2 linked regions of the Urbifossiella limnaea genome follow. Each later gene encodes a partner of the first gene's protein in a complex. Links are inferred from orthologs where the notes say so. Each region holds a gene or a part of one and is shown in the gene's direction. Other genes may lie near its edges. The genes, in order: uvrB and ETAA1_RS16720.

Region 1 (3,310 bases):
ACCCGGTTGTGGGCCAGGAACGGACCGCCGGCCGTTGCAGTATCGACCGTGACGACAAGCGTGTCACTCACCGCGTCGCCGGTGATTGTCGCCGTCGCCCCGGCCAGCGCCATCGCGATGGCCGGGGTGACGCGGTCTTCGAGCGATTCGACGCGGCCGGACAGGGGGCGCGGCACGGGGCGGGGCATGGGTGGGCTCCGGAGTGAACCGCCGAGCCTACTCGCCTTCGGCCGCCGCCGCAACGATCGGCATCCCGAATGGGCGTGCGAACTGGCGCAAGCTGTGTCGGTCGTCCGGGATGGCCCGGTCCGCACTCCGACTCGGCCCGGTGCGGCGGCCCCTCGCCGAACGCGGCCGCGGAGATCGGCCCGAGCACGGGCGTCCTGACCGCCCTGCCGGCGGGGAGGGAGAACGGCACGTCCGACAGCGGGTCGCCGAAGTCGTGCATCGCATCCGACATCCCCCTGCGGCGCGGCACCGTTACAATTCACCTCTCCCCGCCCGCCAGGAGCCGCTCGATGGCCGCGAAGTTCCAGCTCGTCAGCGACTACCCGCCGGCCGGCGACCAACCGAAGGCCATCGAGCAACTCGTCGCCGGGTTCGAGCGCGGCAAGAGCTTCCAGGTTCTCCTCGGGGCCACCGGCACCGGCAAGACGTTCACCGCCAGCAACGTCATCGCCCGGCTCGGCAAGCCGACGCTCGTGCTCGCCCACAACAAGACGCTGGCGGCGCAGCTGTACAAGGAGTTCAAGGGCTTCTTCCCGCACAACGCGGTGCAGTACTTCGTCAGCTACTACGACTACTACCAGCCCGAGGCGTACATCCCGCAGCGCGACATCTACATCGAAAAAGACAGCTCCATCAACGAGAACATCGACCGCCTCCGCCTCGCCGCCACGTCCGCGCTCGTGAGCCGGGAAGACGTGATCATCGTGGCGTCGGTGTCGTGCATCTACGGCCTCGGCTCGCCGTCCGACTACAAGCGGATGATGGTGTACGTCCAGAAGGGCGAGGTCATCGACCGCGACAACCTGCTGCTGCGGCTCGTGGACATCCAGTACCAGCGGAACGACGTGGCCTTCGAGCGCGGCAAGGTCCGCGTCCGAGGCGACACCATCGACATCTGGCCGGCCTCCGAGGAAGTCGCGTACCGGATGGAGCTGTTCGGCGACGAGGTGGACGCGCTCTCGGTCATCCACCCCGTCAGCGGCGAGACGATCAAGCCGCTGGAGGAGCTGTACGTCTACCCGGCGAAGCACTTCGTGACGCCCGAGGAGCGCGTGAAGGAGGCGATCACCGGCATCGAGGCCGAACTGACGGCCCGGCTGGAGCAGTTCAAGACCGAGGGCAAGCTGCTGGAGTACGAGCGGCTGAAGGCCCGCTGCCGGTACGACCTGGACATGCTCCGCGAGGTGGGCTACTGCTCGGGCATCGAGAACTACGCCCGCTGGTTCAGCGGCCGCAACCCCGGCGACCCGCCGTACACGCTCATCGACTTCTTCCCCGAAGACTTCCTCGTCGTGGTAGACGAGAGCCACGTCAGCCTGCCGCAGGTCCGCGGCATGTTCCACGGCGACTTTGCCCGCAAGACGACGCTCGTCGAACACGGCTTCCGCCTGCCGAGCGCGCTGGACAACCGGCCGCTCAAGTTCCCCGAGTTCGAGGGGCGGCTGAAGCAGTGCCTGTGCCTGTCGGCGACGCCCGCCGCGTACGAGTTGGAGCGCGTCGGCGGCGAGGTGGTCGAGCAGGTGATCCGGCCGACGGGGCTGGTCGACCCGGTGATTCACGTCAAGCCGGCGCGCGGGCAGGTGCCGGACCTGAAGAGCGAAATTCAGGCCCGCGCCGCGAAGGGCGAGCGGACGCTGGTGACGACGCTGACGAAGCGGATGGCCGAGGACCTGACGACGTTCTTCCGCGACGCCGGGATGCGCTGCGCCTGGCTGCACAGCGAACTCGACGCCATCGAGCGGATCCAGGTACTCCGCGAGCTCCGCGAGGGCACGTTCGACGTGCTCGTCGGCGTGAACCTGTTGCGCGAGGGGCTCGACCTGCCCGAGGTGTCGCTGGTGGCGATTCTCGACGCCGACAAGGAGGGCTTCCTGCGGTCGGAAACGTCGCTGATCCAGACGATCGGCCGGGCCGCCCGCAACGTGAACGCCGAGGTGATCCTGTACGCCGACAACGTGACTGACAGCATGGCGCGGGCGATGGGCGAGACGAACCGCCGGCGCGACGTGCAGCTGGCGTACAACGCCGCGCACGGCATCACCCCGCGGTCGGTGGTGACGGCGATCCGCAACTCGATCGAGGACGAGATCGAGGCGCACAAGATGGCGACGGAGGCGGCGACGGGCGCGACCGCTGCGGCGGAAGCGGACTACGTGACGATCGAGTACGTGCAGTCGCTGTACGCCGAGATGCTGGAGGCGGCGAAGGGGCTGGACTTCGAGCGGGCCCAGAAGCTGCGCGACCAGGTGGTGAAGCTCGAATCGGAGCTGAAGAAGAAGTACGGCGACGGCGCCCCGCCGAGCGTGCTGGGCGGGAAGGTGATCGCCCCGCGCCTGCCGGAGAAGAAAAAGCGTGGCAAAGGTCGCCGCGGCGGAGCTGATCCGACACTGCGACCAACGAACCTACCCGGCCCTCGCCGAAAGCCTGAGGGGGCCTGATGGCCTGTTATTCGCTTCGGTATTGCTCGTCAGCCCTCTAAGCCGTGACGGCCCGGAGCGGTGATGGGGAATTCCTGAGAAGTTTCGGATAAGAATTGTTTTTCGTCTGTGCCGAAGTTAAGGTAGGCGATTAGGCGGCCCGCTCTTCCCCCCGCCCGACCGCGCTTTCCGGACCTCCCGCCCTTTCGTGACCGAGGAGGATGATGTGACGCCCCGCTCGTGTCTCGCAGCCGCGGCCCTCGCCACCGGCCTGTTCGCAGCACCCGCCACCGCCGCCGAAAATACCATCCCCCGCCCGGGTTACGGCTTCAGCTCCCTTCGCCCGATGGCCGCCGACGTGGCCCGTGCGAAGGCCGAGGCCGTCCTGAAGGCCGCCGGCCGCCACGACGCCGCCCGCGTCCAGGCCGTGTGGGACAAGAAGGACCTGACGCTCCTCGACAAGGTCGCCGAGACGGTCGCCATCGGCAGCCCCGAAGCCGAAGCCGTCATCGCCGACAGCCGCCGCGCCGAGGCCGCCTCGACCGTGCCGGCCCTGTTGAAGGACTCGAAGTTGGACCCGTTCGCCCGTGCCAACCTGGCGCTGGTGTTCGCGCGGGCCAACGCCAACAAGCGGGCCTACGAGGAGGCGCTCGACGCCCTCGCCG
Region 2 (3,334 bases), 1.1 Mb from region 1 along the record:
CGTCGTCACCATCACCCGGCTCGCCCCCTTCGCGGTCATGCGGTCCGCCGTCGCGCCGGCGACCGCAACGGCGTTCCCCGCACCGATCTCCACGTCGGTCCAGTCCATGCCGCGCCGCCACGGCGAGCCGAGCGCCCGGAACACGGCGTCCTTCGCCGCCCACACCGCGGCGAACGCCTCCGTGGTGCGCGGGTCGGCGTTGCACCGGCCGATCTCGCGGTCGGTGTAGACGCGGCGGAGGAACGCCTCGCCGTGCCGGTCGATCAGCTTCCGCACCCGGGCGCACTCCAGCACCTGGGTGCCGATCCCCACGATCATCGCACGTCGTCCTCGGCCGGGCGGGGCGGTAGAATCACCCCTTCAGCCTACCCGACGCGGCCGATGGAGTCAGCCCGTGCCCGACCCCGGTGACCTGCTCGCCGACCTGACCGACGACCAGCGCGCCGCCGTGACGCACGCCGAGGGGCCGCTGCTCATCCTCGCCGGGGCCGGGTCGGGCAAGACGCGCGTGATCACCCGCCGCGTCGCGTACCTGCTGCAACAGGGCGTGCGGCCCGGCAGCATCCTGGCGATTACCTTTACCAACAAGGCCGCCGGCGAGATGCGGCAGCGCGTCGAGAAGCTCGTGCCCGGTAACCGCGTGTGGGTGAGTACGTTCCACAGCCTCGGCGCCCGGCTGCTGCGGCAGTACGCCGACCGCCTCGGCATCGACCGCAACTTCACCATCTACGACACCGACGACCGCAACAAGCTGGTGAAGGACGCCCTGGCCGCGACCGGCATGGACGACGTGAAGTTCAGCCCCGACCGCCTCGGCGGCGCGATCAGCAAGGCGAAGAACCAACTGCTCACGCCGAACGGCTACGAGAAGACGGCGAACGACTTCTTCACGCAGACCGTGGCGAAGGTGTACCACGGCTACGAGAAGCGGCTCCGCGCCGCGAACGCGATGGACTTCGACGACCTGCTGTACCTGCCGGCCCAGGCGCTGCGGCTGAACGAGGAGTTCCGCCGCGACCTGGATTCGCGGTTCCGCTACGTGCTGATCGACGAGTACCAGGACACCAACTCCGCGCAGTACGAGGTGGCCCGCCGGCTGTCGGTGGACCACCCGAACCTGTGCGTGGTCGGCGACCCCGACCAGTCGATCTACAAGTGGCGCGGCTCGGACATCAAGAACATCCTCGACTTCGAGCGCGATTTTCCCGCGGCCCGGGTCATCACGCTGACGCGGAACTACCGCAGCACAAAGAACGTCCTGCACGCCGCCGGCGCGCTCATCGACCGCAACAAGCAGCGGAAGAAGAAGGCGCTCGTCACCGACAACCCGGCCGGCGAGCCGGTCCGCGTCCTCACCTTCGACAACGGACTCGACGAGGCCGAGGGCGTCGTCGTGCGGATCAAGGAGGCGGTGAAGGCCGGCCGGTTCCGCTACCGCGACCACGCCATCTTCCTTCGCATCAACGCGCTCACGCGGTCGCTCGAGTCCGCGTTCGTGAAGCACGGCGTGCCGTTCCAAATCGTGAAGGGGCTGGCGTTCTTCGAGCGGAAGGAGAACCGCGACGTGCTTGCCTACCTGCGGCTCGTCGCCAACCCGCAGGACAACGTCAGCTTCCTCCGCGTCGTGAACGCGCCGAGCCGCGGCGTCGGCAAGACCTCGCTCGACCGGCTCGTGGCGTTCGCCGGCCGCGAGGAAATGCCACTGCTCGCGGCCGCGGCTCAGGTGGCCCGTATCCCCGAGATCAAGGGAAAAGGAGCGTCCGGCCTCCGCGACTTCTACCGGCTCGTCACCGAGCTGCGCACGAAGCTCGACCTGCCGCCGCACGAACTCATCGACCTCGTCATCAAGCAGTCCGGCTACGAGAAGATGCTCCGGGATTCTGACGACCCCGAGGACGCCGACCGGCTGGCGAACGTGTCCGAACTCGTCACCGCGGCGAAGCAGTACCACGACGAGAACCCTGACAGCAAGGTCGTGGACTTCCTCGAACAGATCACCCTCGCTTCCGACACCGACGGCTGGGACGAGGCCGCCGACCACGTCTCGGTGATGACGCTGCACTCCAGCAAGGGGCTGGAGTTCCCGGTGGTGTACGTCATGGCCGTGGAGGAGGGGCTGCTGCCGCACGAGCGGAGCCTCGGCAAGGACGAGGACGTGGAGGAGGAGCGGCGGCTGTGCTTCGTCGGCATGACGCGGGCGATGAAGGAACTGCACCTGTGCCACGCCCGGATGCGCGAGTTCCGCGGGCAACTGAACTACGCCATCCCGAGCAGCTTCCTCGGCGAGTTGCCGCGCGACTCGTCCGTCGAGCACGTAGACCTGTCGATGACGCGGAACGTCGCGCGGGGGGCCGCCGACGAGTGGCGGGCGAAGGTGGCGCCGGCGGCACGCGACTGGGCCGACACCGGGGTCCGGCCGTTCATCCCTCCGAAGAAGCCGGAGGAGGCCGCGTCGATCGTCGTGCCGCCGGACACCGGCCTGGCAGTCGGGGCACTTGTCCAGCACGACGAGTACGGGCTGGGGCAGGTCACCGATCTGAGCGGGTTCGGCGCGCTGCGGCGGGTGAAGGTGCGATTCCCCGGCCACGGCGAAAAGGTATTCGTGGCCGACAAGGCGAAACTGAAGGTGGTCGGGCGGCGGCAGGGGTGACGGCTACCAGTCCTGCCGCGGGAGGCGTTCCAGGGCTTCCTTGAACGCCTTCGCCGAGCCGAACCGGTCCGTCGGCACCTTGGCGATCCCCTTCAACAACACGGCGGCCGTCTCGTCGTCCAGGTCCTTGTTCACGTCCTTCGGGTTCTTCGGCGGCGTGTTCATCACCCGCCGGGAGTACTCGTTCGAGTCCATCGACCGCTCCCACGGCAGGCTGAACGTGAACATTTCGTAGGCCGTGACGCCGAGAGCGAACATGTCCACGCGGTGGTCGGTGGTCCGCCGCGCAAGCAGCTCCGGGGCCATGATTTCCTTGGTGCCGGTCCGGTTGCCGGGGGCGCAGAACTGCGGCGTGTACGGGATCGCGAGCCCGAAGTCGATGAGCTTGAGCACGCCCTCGGTGTTGACCATGATGTTGCGGGCGCACAGGTCGCGGTGCAGGTACTTGGAGTCGTGAATGTACTGGACGGCGTCGCTCAGCTGCGACAGGTAGTTGATCCGGTTTCCCTTAAGCTGGGCGTTCCGCGTCTCGACCAGGTAGCTGAGGCCGTAACCGTCCACCCACTCCATGACGATGTACGGCTCGCCGTTCGTCGTCAGCCCGTGCTCGTAGGTGCGCACGATGTTCTCGTGCCGCAGGGCCATGCAGATCTCGCCCTCGGACGGCTTCTTCAGGCCGGGGAA

The links.
Region 2: the proteins of uvrB (region 1) and ETAA1_RS16720 are in contact, whole or in part, in a crystal structure (PDB 7EGT), measured with the Thermus thermophilus proteins. The link is inferred for Urbifossiella limnaea from one-to-one orthologs. Residues at the interface, in WP_096411307.1 of Thermus thermophilus: Glu23, Leu25, Arg26, Asp27, Gly28, Glu29, Arg30, Phe31, Arg55, Glu326, Asp327, Phe328, Glu379, Ser382, Gln383, His398, Gly400, Arg401; in WP_096412145.1 of Thermus thermophilus: His654, Arg656, Phe657, Gln666, Asp668, Glu669, Lys680, Arg681, Leu682, Ser683, Lys685, Tyr686, Ala687.

What each region holds. Positions count from the first base shown.
Region 1 is NZ_CP036273.1:5,167,763-5,171,072, reverse strand. Bases 95-3,092 are described here. They hold uvrB (excinuclease ABC subunit UvrB), read left to right. Parts: upstream 95-518; coding sequence 519-2,666; downstream 2,667-3,092. Other genes in these bases: ETAA1_RS21060 (hypothetical protein), read left to right, coding at 2,872-3,092; ETAA1_RS21070 (beta strand repeat-containing protein), read right to left, coding at 95-188. Also shown: more of ETAA1_RS21070, read right to left, coding at 1-94; more of ETAA1_RS21060, read left to right, coding at 3,093-3,310. UniProt on the Escherichia coli protein: The UvrABC repair system catalyzes the recognition and processing of DNA lesions. A damage recognition complex composed of 2 UvrA and 2 UvrB subunits scans DNA for abnormalities.
Region 2 is NZ_CP036273.1:4,084,839-4,088,172, reverse strand. The notes cover bases 1-3,022. They hold ETAA1_RS16720 (ATP-dependent helicase), read left to right. Parts: upstream 1-394; coding sequence 395-2,650; downstream 2,651-3,022. Other genes in these bases: ETAA1_RS16715 (serine/threonine protein kinase), read right to left, coding at 2,654-3,022; ETAA1_RS16725 (holo-ACP synthase), read right to left, coding at 1-318. Outside these bases: more of ETAA1_RS16715, read right to left, coding at 3,023-3,334. UniProt on the Escherichia coli protein: A helicase with DNA-dependent ATPase activity. Unwinds DNA duplexes with 3'-5' polarity. Translocates on single-stranded DNA with 3'-5' polarity. Initiates unwinding more efficiently from a nicked substrate than double-stranded DNA.